3 regions of the Azotobacter armeniacus genome follow, and region 2 is predicted to be linked to each of the others. Evidence: riboswitches for the same ligand, from Rfam matches in the RefSeq annotation. Region 2 holds a riboswitch; each other region holds the start of a gene.

Region 1 (4,180 bases), on a different contig from region 2:
CCGACCCGCCGGCCGGCGGCGCTCTACAACGCCTGATAGCGGACGGTAAGGTACACCGCCTGCCCCGGCTGGTTGTAGCCCAGGGCGGTTTCATAATCGGCGTTCAGCAGGTTGGCGACGCGCGCCTGCAGACGCCACTCGGGGGTGAGGCGGTATTCGCCGCGCAGGTCCAAAGTGGCGTAGCCGGACAGCTCGTTGTCGTTGGCCACGTCGTCGTAGCGCCGGCCCTCGGCATGCAGCGTGGCACCGACGGCGAAATCGCCGAGGCGCCGATCCAGCTCCAGGTTGAACATCTGCGAGGCGCGACGCGGCAGCTCGTTGCCGTCGTTGGCGCCCGAGCCGCTGTTCTCCGGCTCCAGCAGACTGTAGTTGGCGCTCCAGTCCCAGCCAAACGAGCGGCTGCCAACCTCCAGCTCGAGGCCGCGGATGCGCGCCTCGTCGATGTTCGCCGGCCCTTCGATGGAAGAATCGTAGACGATCAGGTCGTCCACCTTGGTGCGGTAGGCGTTCAGCGACCAGTGGCCCCAGCCGTGCACGCCGGACAGACCAACCTCGAAGCTGTGAGAGGTTTCCTCCTCGAGGTCGGCGATGCCGTAGAAGGGATAGTACAGCTCGTTGAAGGTCGGCGCCTTGAAAGCGCTGCCGTAGCTGAGGGTGACGCGCAGGGCGTCGCTCAGGGCGTAGCCGTAGGCGATGTTGCCGGTCTCGTGCTGGCCGAACTGCTCGTTGTTGTCGCGGCGCAGGGAGACTTGCCAGTCGTGGCGGCCGTATTCGCCAAGGTACTGGATGAAGGCGCCGTTGTTTTCCCGGGAGTCCTCGTCGTAGTCGGTGGTGCCGTTGACCTCCTCGCGCTGGTAGTCGACGCCCAGGGTGAGGATGTGGCCTTCGGCCAGGGTCAGGTCGTTCTGCCAGCTGGCGCTGTCGCGGCGGCTGTCGAAGCGCGAGTAGAAGCCGCCGTCCTGGTAGGTGTCGGACTTGTCCTCGTTTCGTCCGGCCTGCAGGCTGACCTGCCAGAACGCCAGCGGGCTGAAGCGGGCGCGGCCGCTGACCACGCTCTGCTCGCCGTCGGCATTGGCGGAGAAACCGGCGGTGCCACGGCGGTTCACCTGGTCGTAGTCGTTGTGCGACTTGGCGCGCAGAAAGGTGCCCTCCAGCTCCAGGCCGTTGTCGAAGCGCCAGCCGGCGCGCAGCGCGGCGGAGTGGTTGCGGTAGCCGTCGGCGTCGTTCTCGTAGCCGCTGGTCCCGGGGCTCTTCGCGCTGATGCCATCGGTGTCCTCGCTGCTCAGGGCGAGACTGTACCAGCCGTGCGCGTTGCCGCCGGAAACCCCGCCGCTACCGGTGTAGGTGTCGTGGGTACCGTAGCCGGCGGAGAAGAAGGGTTTGGGCGCGCCATCGCCCCCCTTGCGGGTGAAGATCTGGATCACCCCGCCGATGGCCTCCGAGCCGTACAGGCTGGAGCGCGGTCCGCGCACCACCTCGATGCGCTCGATCATCTCCACCGGCAAATCCTGCCAGGCGGCGGTGCCGGTGGTCACCGAGCCGACGCGCACGCCGTCGATCAGCACCAGCACATGGTCGGACTCGGTGCCACGCAGGTAAACGGAGGTGTTCTTGCCCGGCCCGCCGTTGTTGGCGATGGACACCCCCGGCACCCGCTTGAGCAGCTCCGGCACCGACTGCGCCTGGCTGCGCTCGATGTCGTCGCGCTCGATCAGGCTCACCGCGGCGAGGCTGTCGCGCAGGGTCTGGGCGTTGCGTGCGACGGTCACCACCGTCGCGTCGAGGGCGAGGGAGTCGTCGGCCGCCTGGGCCGGGGAAAGGGAAAAGAGGCACAGCAGCGCGAACGCCGCCGGCCCGAAACTGGGCTTGCGAATCAAGATGGGTTCTCCGCCGCGCCACCCGCACGGCCTGAAGGCTGCGAAAGCAGGCGGAGAACTCGAACAGACAGCGAACCGGGAAGGCCCGCCAGCCCGCAGCGCCCTCCACGCCGCCATGGATCGCGACAGGCCGGTCTCCGGGCTCACGAGCGAAGTGCGGCGTGATGCTGCAGCTTCCGAAACCACGCCTTCCCATGCCCATGCGGGACACAGTGGCCTTACGGCGGTTTCGCGACTCGTCTACCGTTGCGGGGGCAGCGCCGGCCTTGTGCCGCGGATCATCGCGGAACGCACCGGCTTCCCTGTTTCACCCTTCGTGCGAAGGGCACCTGAAGCGAGGCGCGCAGGGTAGTGGAAACGCCGGCCGGGCACAATGAGACGAATTGCCCGGCGTCATGAGATCCACTCATGATGCCGGTGCAGGCGCTCAGCCCCCCAGAGCGGCCAGCAGCGACGGCAGGATGCTGCCGGCCGGGCCGTGCAGGCAGAGGTCGGCGTGCCGGCTGAGCGGGGTCGGCTGCGGGTTGATCTCGACCACGAAGGCGCCGCGGCGCTTGGCCAGAAACGGCAGATCCGCGGCCGAAGTCGGAATGCCACCCTCGGCGGCCACCCCGGCGCCGGTGAAGATCGCCAACCGGCTGCAGTTGCGCAGGCGGCGAGCGAGATCAGGGATGGTGTCGTGCATGTAGAAGCTCCTGGAGTGGAAGGGGTGGCGGGTGACTGTGCCTTCGCGGGCCAGCCTGGGAATCGTCGTGAAGCCCGGCCATCTCGACAGCCATCGGGCCCTTGGCATAGGGTGCCTTCCTACACCCACAACCTGGAACCGGTACAGGAATGAAAACCGTCATCGCCATCCGCCACGTCGCCTTCGAGGATCTCGGCGTCTTCGCACCCGTGCTCGAGGAGGCCGGCTATCACATCCGTTATGTCGACCCCGGGATCATGTCCACCAGTGAACTGGCCGCGCTGGATGTCGAGTCACCCGAGCTGCTGGTGGTCCTCGGCGCGCCCATCGGTGCCTACGACGAGGCCACCTACCCCTTCCTGCTGGCGGAGCTGGAGCTGCTTGCCAGGCGACTGCGCTGCGGCAAGCCCCTGCTCGGCATCTGCCTGGGCGCCCAGTTGATCGCCCGCGCCCTGGGGGCCAAGGTCGCGCCGATGGGCGTCAAGGAAATCGGCTTCGCCAGCCTCCGGCTGACGGCGGAGGGCACCGCGAGCTGTATCGGCCATCTGGGCGACAACGGCACCGTGCTGCACTGGCATGGCGACATGTTCGAACTGCCGCCGGGCGCCACCCGCCTCGCCCGAACCGACATCTGCCCGAACCAGGCGTTCATGCTCGGCAATACCGTACTGGGCCTGCAGTTTCATCTTGAAGCCGATCCCGCCCGGATCGAACAGTGGCTGATCGGCCATGCGGCAGAACTCTCTGCCGCCAAGGTGGATCCGGTGGAGATCCGCCGACAGGCAAAGGACGCGGGGGAAGAGCTGCGCCGCTGCGGGCAGCAGGTGCTGCGCGACTGGCTCGCCGGGCTGGCCTAACGGCCTGCTCTGTTAATCCGATCGGTCAGGGCTGACGCGCCACGGGCACGGCGCGAAGCACGCGCCTGGCCCCCAGATAGCGGCTGTGCCAGTAGCCATCGGCCAGCCTGTCCAGGCGCACCGTACCTCCACGGGAAGGCGCATGCACGAAACGCCCCTCGCCCACATAGATGCCGGCATGGCTGGCCCGGCGGCCGCCGTCGGTGGCGAAGAACACCAGGTCGCCGCTGTGCAAGGCCTCGGGACGCACGCTGGGCGCGCCCATGGCGATCATCTTGCGGGTCGAGCGCGGCAGGCGGATGCCCGCCGCCTCGCGGTAGACATAGCCGATCAACCCGCTGCAGTCGAAACCGGAATCCGGGGTGTTGCCGCCCCAGCGATAGGGCGTGCCGACCAGTCCAAGGGCACGGACCAGCACGTCCTCCGCCGCCGGCGAAGGGCGGCCGCCGTCGGGCGGGGTATCGGGCGTGGGAGAACGAGAGGAACAGGCCGCGAGCAGCGCGGCGACAAGGACCAGGGCTAGGCGGGCCTGAGCGGGCATGGGCGACAGTCCGGTTGTCGGATCGACCTTACTCTGCCGGCACGAGGCACCTCGCGCAAGCAGCCGCGCCTGGCCCCAATGAAAAGGCCCGATCACGTTGCCGGAATCGGGCCTTGTCGAAGCCGAAAGACAGTTACTCAATCGTTGTGGGATGCCAGCACCAGGGAACGCTTGGCCGATGTAGATTGCTCCGGCTGCACGTCGTTGTGGAGCGCCAGCA
Region 2 (4,180 bases):
ACTGTCACATTGCTGGTTAGCAAGCTGCGTTGGGGCGAAAATGCCGGGCATGAAACGAGCAATCCTGCAACACAATGGCGTCGCTGGCAGGTACGGTGGCTCGTTTCATGCCCGGGATTGTCGCCGCATCTCTGTCAACCTGCCAACAACGTGACAGTACCCTCAAGCGTCGTGCGGCCTGAACAGGTGCAGGGTGTCCTTGTGGTAGAGCGTCGAGTCGGCGAAGCGCTCGGCCGCCAGCGCCTGGCCGACGAGGATCAGGGCGGTCCGGCGGAAGTTCTTGCTGCGGGTTTTATCGAGGATATCCGCCAGGGTACCGCTGACCTGGTCCTGGTCGGGCCAACTGGCACGATGGACCACGGCGATGGGGCAGTCGCTGCCGTAGTGGGGTAGAAGCGCTTCGACAATGCGTTCCAAGTGTTTCACCGCCAAGTGGATGGCAAGGGTTGCGCGATGCCGTGCCAGGTCCTCAAGGGCTTCGCCCTCGGGCATTTCCGAGCTGCTAGCGTAGCGCGTCAGAATCACCGTCTGCGACACGCCCGGCAGGGTCAGCTCGGCTTCCAGCAGGGCGGCACAGGCAGCGGTGGCAGTTACCCCGGGGATAATCTCGAAGGGAATGCCCAGCGCGCGCAGGTGGCGGATCTGCTCGCCGATGGCGCCGTACAGCGAGGGGTCGCCGGAATGCACGCGGGCCACGTCCTGCCCCTTGGCATGGGCTTCGCGGATCAGCGCGATGATCTGTTCCAGATGCAGCTCGGCGGTGTTGATCACGCGCTCCGCACAATGGCCTTCGAGCACCGCCTCGGGCACCAGCGACCCGGCGTACAGGATGACCGGGCAAGCCCGCAGCAGGCGCTGGCCCTTGACGGTGATCAGCTCCGGATCGCCAGGGCCGGCGCCGATGAAATAGACGGTCATGGATGCTCCAGAAGGGTATGAGGGGGCGCCGTGGCCAGCGCGAGGCTGGCCACGGCGCTGCTGCGCTTGGGCAGTAGCAGGCGGGCTGGACCGGCCCCCAGGGTTTCAGCCTGGGCCAGGGCGCTGGCTTCCGCGACGCCGGAGCTGCCGGTGATGCTGAGGGCCAGCGGCGATTTCCGGGTCAGGCGGTCGTGGTAAGCGCTCAGGCGTTCGGCGGATAAAAAGGCCAGCGGCAGGCGCAGATGGTCGGCCAGGCACAGCAGCCCGGGCTCGTCGCGCTTGTGCATGCTGCTGGCCAGCCCGGCGAGATCGCCGGGCCGCAGGCCGGCTTCGTCCAATGCCGCATGCAGCAGCACCAGCAGTGATTCCAGGGTGCAGCCCCGGCGACAGCCGAGGCCGGCGACATGCACCCATGCCGCCTTACCGGGCTCAGGCATTGCGGCTGTCGCGACCGAACAGCCAGGCTGCCGAGAGCCCCAGTGCGGCCCAGAACAGCGCGTTGGTTGCCAGCGAGGCGAGGATGAACTGGTTGGCCAGTGCCTCGGGGGCCAGACTCGTATGCACTTCCGGTTGCGGTGCGCCAATCAGATGCGGAATCGCCAGCAGCACGGCACCGGCGATGCGCAGACTCCAGGATCGTGCGAAGGCGATGAGGGCCAGGCCGATGGGGGTGGCTACGGCGGTGCCGATCCACCAGTACTGGCGCAGTAGCAGATCGGCCGCCTCGGTACCCGGCAGCTCCGGCGGCAGGCCGAGCGAAGGCGCCAGGCTGAAGGTGGCGAAGCCGCCGAGCCCCCATAGCAGCCCATTCCAGGTTTTCCCCGGTGCGCGGAGGGTGAACAGGCCGGCCAGCATGAGGGCGAAGCCAACCGCCACGACGAGATTGCTCAGCCCCGTGGCCAGGGTCCGCTGCCAGCCATTCTCGGGCGCCCAGCCTTCATGGACGTGCCCGTCCGCATGGCCGTGATTATAGCCGTGCCCCGCGGCATGGCTGCGCTCGACGATGGCGGGCCCGCCGCTTTCGTAGGTTTCCGCCTCAAGGATCAGGGGCGTCACCCAGAGGCTCTGCAGCAGGGTCAGCAGGAGGGCGGCGAGCAGCCCGGCGAACCCTGCGGTTCGTGCGATGCGCTTGATCATGGGGCTCTCAGTGGCAGGGGAAGGCGGCGCTGTGGCGGGTGTCGTGAGCGGCGTTGTGCAGGGCCTCGACGGGCGAAAAGCCGGCAAAGAAGATCAGCACCGCACCGAGCAGGAAGCTGCCTACGGCGAGGGTAATACGTTTCGACAGGGGGAGCGCCGCCGAGGCGGAAGAGGATAGGGTAGCGGTAGCGGTAGCGGTAGCGGTAGCGGTAGCGGTAGCGGTAGCGGTAGCGGTAGCGGTAGCGGTAGCGGACATGGTATGACCTTCCGTGACTGTGAGTGAGGCGGAAGGAGTGCGCGACATGAGTCCGGGCCACTGAAGCGCCTGGATTCCGGTGTGCGCCCGCCCACCGCGGGTTGCCAACAGGGCTTCAGGCCGGTCTCCGGGCTCGTGACGTCCGTCATGGGGGCGGTCGGGTCGGCCTTCCCATGCGTCCCGGTCCGCGAGATCTTGCGCAACTGATCTTCGGCGAACCTAGGGCACAGTGGCTACATCGACCCCTCGTACACTTACCGTTGCGGGGGCAGCGCCGGACTCGAACCGGCTTCCCGTTTCACCTCGCGCTCGGCGCGCGAGACACCTGAAACTGTCTTTCTAGCTGAGCACGGGCCGGCGCGAGCGTCAACTGCGGCGATTGACCCGCCCGGGGACTCTGCGTAGCCTTTCCGGTTTCGAGGTTCTCCGCCATCGCGCGGAGCTAAGAGGGAACACGGTCGAGCCGTGGCTGCCCCCGCAACTGTATACGGCTTCAAACCCTTCGATATGCCACTGCGCCAAGCGGGAAGGCGAAGGAACATGCGCATTGCGCAGGCCGTCAGCCAGGAGACCTGCCTCGAACATCCATGACAACTGGGCGGGGTGATCCGGTGGTGCTGGCCGGTGCTTCTCCATGCGCCTGTCCGTTCCCGCCTGCCCGCTGATCCGCAACGATCCATGCAGGGCCAACCATGAAATCGCTCGCCAAGCTTCCCGTCACTATTGTCACCGGCTTTCTCGGCGCCGGAAAGACCACCCTGCTGCGGCACATGCTGGCGCATGCCGAGGGCCGGCGCATCGCTGTGATCGTCAACGAGTTCGGCGAACTCGGCATCGACGGCGAAATTCTCCGGCAATGCTCCATCGGCTGCACCGAGGAAGAGGCCAACGGGCGTGTCTTCGAACTGGCCAACGGCTGCCTGTGCTGCACGGTGCAGGAAGAATTCTTCCCGGTGATGCGTGAGCTGGTGGCTCGTCGCGGCGACTTCGACCACATCCTGATCGAGACCAGCGGTCTGGCCCTGCCCAAGCCGCTGGTGCAGGCCTTCAACTGGCCGGAAATCCGCAATGCCTGCACCGTGGACGCGGTGATCACCGTGGTCGACAGCCCGGCCGTGGCGGCCGACACCTTCGCCGCCTTCCCCGAGCAGGTGGACGCGCAGCGCCGGCAGGACCCGAACCTGGATCACGAGTCGCCGCTGCACGAGCTGTTCGCCGACCAGCTGGCCAGTGCCGATCTGGTGGTGCTGAACAAGGCCGACCTGCTCGATGCCGCCGCGCTGGAAAGGGTACGCGCCGAGATCGCCGAGGAACTGCCGCCAGCAGTCAAGGTGATCGAGGCCCATGGCGGCGAGCTGCCCTTGAACGTGCTGCTGGGACTGAGCAGCGAGACCGAGCTGCACATCGACGGCCGCCAGACCCATCATGACCTGGAAGACGAGGATCACGATCACGACGAATTCGACTCTTTCGACCTTTCCCTGCCGGAAGTGGCGGAGGAGCGTCTGCTCGCCGCGCTGAGGAATACGGTGGCGCGGTATGGGATACTGCGGATCAAGGGCTTCGCCGCCATTCCCGGCAAGCCGATGCGGCTGGTGGTGCAAGGCGTGGGGCAGCGCTTCGACAGGCATTTCGATCGTGCCTGGCAGCCCGGCGAGGCGCGGGCTACACGGCTGGTGATGATCGGCCAGCAGCTGGACAGGGCCGCAATCATTGGCGAGCTTCAGGCGGCGCTGATGTGAGGATGAGAACCCACCCTGTAGGAGCGAGCTTGCTCGCGAACAACAGAGCACTAAAAGCTTCGCGAGCAAGCTCGTTCCTACGAACGGGCAGGTGCTGACTGATGCACCTGCTCCGCGCCCAGCCCGG
Region 3 (4,180 bases), on a different contig from region 2:
ACCTCGGTGCCGACAAGATCTACATCTATCGCTACGATCCGGCGGCTCACCCGGAGCATCCGCTCAGCGCCAACAAAGAGCAGCCCTTCGTCGAGCTGCCCGAGGGCTCGGGGCCCCGTCATCTGGTGTTCGGCCCGACCGGAAAGCAGGCCTACGTGACCCTGGAGATGCAGGGGACGATCGTTGTCTTCGACTATGCCGATGGCAAGCTCACGCCCAAGCAGACCATCCCGCTGGCCGCCGAGGACTTCAAAGGCCAGAACAAGGCCGCCGCCCTGCACGTCTCGCCGGACGGCCGCTTCCTGTACGCGACCAACCGCGGCACCGCCAATCAGTTGGTGGTCTTCCAGATCGATCCGAACGACGGGCGACTCGCTGTCGTTTCACATCACCCGGTGGAGGGCGAAGAGCCGCGCGAATTTACCTTCGATCCGACCGGCCGCTTCATTCTCGTCGCCAACCAGAACAGCAATGCGATCGTCGTCATGGAACGCGATCCAGCCACCGGCAAGGCGGGAAAAATCACCCAGACCCTGCCCTTCCATTCGCCTTCCGATGTGAAGTTCACTACCAGTCCCTGAGTCGTCGCGGCCAGCTTGACTGACAGGCTGGCCACCGCTCCACTCACCCAAGACCTGTGAAACCGTGGGCCAGCAAACGAGCAACAGACAGACGCAAGCCGCCACAAGCCAAGTCATCACATGACAAAGCTCATAGCGACCAGCCGCCCCTCCGCACTTACCTGCAGCAAACGACAATCGCGCGAAATCTGCCGCCGATCGTCCGATGTGAATGCTACCGGCCCCGAGCGGACAGCCCTTTTGCACAATAACCGGGCGCCACCCACTCACTATCTTCAGCCCCCCGCGCGGCGTTGACAAAGCCTGCGGGAGCAGTCGACAATTTCGTCTTATCATACGACGACACATGACAATCCCAAAAATAATAACAATCAGAGTGGATCTCAGCCATGCCCCATCCTGCATCAAGCCCCGCCCTCGATCGTCTCCTGCTCACCGGCGCGGCCGGCGTCCTGGGGACGGTCCTGCGGGAAAGCCTGCGTCCCTACGCCCACATCCTCCGCCTGTCCGATATCGCTCCCATGGCATGGCTGCCGGACACCGGCTCGGCGCGCTCTATCGCTTCGTCGGCGGAGCCGGTGGCGCAGCGCTGGAACCCTGGCAGGGCGATCTCATCGTCCCAACGGCCTGGACTTCAGCCCCGACGAGCGGACGATGTACCTGTCCGACTCGCCCCCTCGGTGCAGGCCATCTGGGCCTTCGACTACGACGAAGACGATGGTGCCCCGCACAACCGCCGGCTGTTCGTCGACATACAGCGCCATCCTGGCCGTCCCGACGGTGGACGCAGAGCGGAGTGATCGACGGCGCCGAGAACAACCCGCCGACCATGTTCTCCCACAACCACCACAAGGCGGCCTCCTACTACAGGCTGACCGGCCACCTGATCGTTCCCGAGCTGCTGGTGATGTCCAGGCGCACCTGGAGTGCCAACGCTGGATGCGCGCGGCGAAGGCATCGAGCTGCGCCGGCAGCGGCGCGGCGACGCCGAAGCGGATGCCCGACAGCGAATCGCTCTGGCGCTCGTGCCAGACCGCCAGCACCATGGCCTGACCGCTGCCCTGCAGCTCGGGCATGGCCAGTTGGTAGTGCACCTTGTCGCGCGCCAGGCCATCGCCGGACAGCTGCCAGCCGGTTTCGTTGCGGTCCTCCAGGCGCAGCCCCTTGAACACCGGCACGTTCAGCTGCTCGAACAGCCCGGTGACCTCCTCGCGGCCCGGACGCGCCTGCACAGCCGGGACCTTCACATCCGGGTTATGGCGGGCCGCCAGCCAGGCCAGCAGAGCGGCGATGTTGTCGAGGAAGCTGTCCGCCGGCGCGACCTGGCCGAGCAGCGGTCCCAGGCGCTCCACCTCGGCACTGAACAGGCCGACGCCGAGCAGCGCCCGCCCCCTCGCCCAACCAGGCGCGCAGTGCCAGCTCGTCGAGCCCGGCGAGCTGCTTCGGAGTGCGCGCGCTGACCTGCCAATACGGATGGTGCTGCTGGAACTGCGCGACGGCGCTGGCGAATTCGGCCGCGCTGTAGCGTGAAACGATGGCGTTGAGTTGCGCCGCCGAGGCTCCGGGGACGAGCAGCCCGAGCAGCAGGCCCAAGCCAAAGCGGCGGAGGAAAAGAGAAGACATGCCCAGTCCCGGGTCGAAAGGCGGCGGGCACGCGAAACGGACGCAGCGCCGGCGGCAAGGCGCAGAACGACCAGGGCTGGCGACCGCACGGCCGCCCACCGCGGCCTGCTTCGGGAGAGCGGGCTGGTGTCGGGCTCGACCGTGAAACGGTCCTACCGTTGCGGGGACAGCGTCAGCTTGGACTGACTTCCTTCCCATTTACCCCAGATCCTGATCCGGGCACCGCACTCTCCATGTTGCCGGCCAAGGGCCGGCAGGGGCGCACCTTACGCGGCGGGTGACGGCGAGCAAGCGCAATGCCTCAAGGGGGGCAAGGAGCTGCCGGCCGGACACTGGCAAGCCGCCAGAGCCCTTGCGGATCGACCCGAGCCAATCTTGGCGCGGCCAGTCCGCTGGCGGTTTTCTGACGCCCCTGCCGCGGATTATTGGCCGTCGTGCCAGTCCCTGCCTAATCTGACTTTGCTTGGGCGCATTGCCTTGACAGGCAGCCGGCAGATTCCGAAGTGTCACCCGGAGACCGATCCGGTAGAGCCAGCCAAGGGTGGGACAACCATGAGCCGAGAATTCATGTTTAACGCTGGGTCCGGCTATCTTTCGCGGGACTCCAGCCTGCACCGCCTGACGGTCGAGCTGCTGCAGCAGGCCGATATCCGCATCGGCGGCAACCGGCCCTGGGACATGCAGCTCAAGGCCGGCGGCGTGCCCGAGCGGGTCTTCGCCCAGGGCAATCTGGGTTTGGGCGAGGCCTACATGGAGGGCGCCTGGGAAGCGGAACGACTGGATGAATTCTTCTTTCGCCTGTTGCACACCGGCATCGACCAGCAGGTGAAGCCGACACGGCTGATCTTCCATGCGCTCCGCTCACGCCTGCTCAACCTGCAGAACCACCGGCGTGCCTGGAAGGTCGGCGAGGCCCATTATGATCTCGGCAACGACTTCTACGAGGCCATGCTCGACCCGCGCATGACTTACACCTGCGGCTACTGGCGAAACGCCGACAGTCTGGCCGAGGCCCAGGAGGCCAAGCTGGAGCTGATCTGCCGCAAGCTCGGCCTGGAGCACGGCATGCGGGTGCTGGACATCGGCTGCGGCTGGGGCAGCTTCATGGGCTATGCCGCGGAGCGGCATGGCGTGCATTGCGTCGGCGTGACGGTTTCCCGGGAGCAGCAGGCCTGGGCCAGGGAGCGCTACGCCGACCTGCCCGTGGAGTTCCGCCTGCAGGACTACCGCGAGATCCAGGGACGCTTCGACCGCATCGTCAGCGTCGGCATGTTCGAACATGTCGGCCACAAGAACCACCGCCGCTTCTTCGAGGTCGCCGCCCGCTGTCTGGCCGACGACGGCCTGTTTCTCCTGCATACCATCGGCAAAAACCAGCGCCACTCGACCCCGGACCCCTGGATTGATCGCTACATATTCCCCAATGGCGACCTGCCGTCCCTCGGACAGATCGGCGATGCGCTGGATCGCCTGCTGATCCTTGAGGATCAGCACAGTTTCGGCGCGGATTATGACCGGACCCTGATGGCCTGGCATGCCAACTTCGAGGCAGCCTGGCCGCGCTTCGCCGCCGAGCTGGGGGAAAGATTCCGGCGCATGTGGCGCTACTACCTGCTGTCCTGCGCCGGCGCCTTCCGCGCCCGGAACATCCAGCTCTGGCAGTACGTGCTGTCGAAGAATGGCGTGCCCGGCGGCTACCGGCGTCCGCTCCTGTGAAGCAGAGTCATGGAGGCCCCATGGGCGACGACCACGACGACAAGCCCCTAACGCTCCGGCAGATGCTGCACAGCGTGCTGGCCGCCGCCCTCGGCGTACAGAGCGGCAAGAACCGGGCACGGGACTTCGCCCGGGGCAAACCCAGCCATTTCATCCTGCTGGGCGTGGGCTTCACCGTGCTGCTCGTGCTACTCCTGTTTGGCATGGTTAAGCTGGTGCTGCACCTGGCCCAGCCCTGAGCGCAGGGCAATCGCATGAAG

The links. Region 2 has a riboswitch for cobalamin ahead of ACYVD0_RS03535 (CbtB domain-containing protein). Riboswitches for the same ligand answer to the same signal wherever they lie in the genome.
Region 1: linked by a shared signal. The riboswitch ahead of btuB (TonB-dependent receptor family protein) and the one ahead of ACYVD0_RS03535 (CbtB domain-containing protein) in region 2 are both predicted to bind cobalamin.
Region 3: linked by a shared signal. The riboswitch ahead of ACYVD0_RS12380 (cobaltochelatase subunit CobN) and the one ahead of ACYVD0_RS03535 (CbtB domain-containing protein) in region 2 are both predicted to bind cobalamin.

The regions. Positions count from the first base shown of each region.
Region 1 covers NZ_BAAGYK010000082.1:55,300-59,479, forward strand. The annotation lists gene btuB (TonB-dependent receptor family protein) at 24-1,877, opposite strand; cobalamin riboswitch at 1,989-2,225, opposite strand; gene ACYVD0_RS12695 (hypothetical protein) at 2,305-2,670, opposite strand; gene ACYVD0_RS12700 (type 1 glutamine amidotransferase) at 2,712-3,419, shown strand; gene ACYVD0_RS12705 (C40 family peptidase) at 3,445-3,960, opposite strand; gene ACYVD0_RS12710 (C40 family peptidase) at 4,098-4,180, opposite strand, start outside.
Region 2 covers NZ_BAAGYK010000014.1:33,373-37,552, forward strand. The annotation lists gene cobM (cobalt-precorrin-4/precorrin-4 C(11)-methyltransferase) at 163-918, opposite strand; gene ACYVD0_RS03525 (cobalamin biosynthesis protein) at 915-1,355, opposite strand; gene ACYVD0_RS03530 (CbtA family protein) at 1,348-2,055, opposite strand; gene ACYVD0_RS03535 (CbtB domain-containing protein) at 2,063-2,203, opposite strand; cobalamin riboswitch at 2,413-2,655, opposite strand; cobalamin riboswitch at 2,714-2,905, shown strand; gene cobW (cobalamin biosynthesis protein CobW) at 3,004-4,053, shown strand; gene cobN (cobaltochelatase subunit CobN) at 4,155-4,180, shown strand, end outside.
Region 3 covers NZ_BAAGYK010000080.1:2,751-6,930, forward strand. The annotation lists gene ACYVD0_RS12360 (lactonase family protein) at 1-581, shown strand, start outside; partial or broken gene ACYVD0_RS12365 (NAD-dependent epimerase/dehydratase family protein) at 971-1,108, shown strand; partial or broken gene ACYVD0_RS12370 (SMP-30/gluconolactonase/LRE family protein) at 1,108-1,363, shown strand; partial or broken gene ACYVD0_RS12375 (TRAP transporter substrate-binding protein) at 1,369-1,509, shown strand; partial or broken gene ACYVD0_RS12380 (cobaltochelatase subunit CobN) at 1,568-2,293, opposite strand; cobalamin riboswitch at 2,310-2,446, opposite strand; gene cfa (cyclopropane-fatty-acyl-phospholipid synthase) at 2,757-3,920, shown strand; gene ACYVD0_RS12390 (DUF2970 domain-containing protein) at 3,941-4,159, shown strand.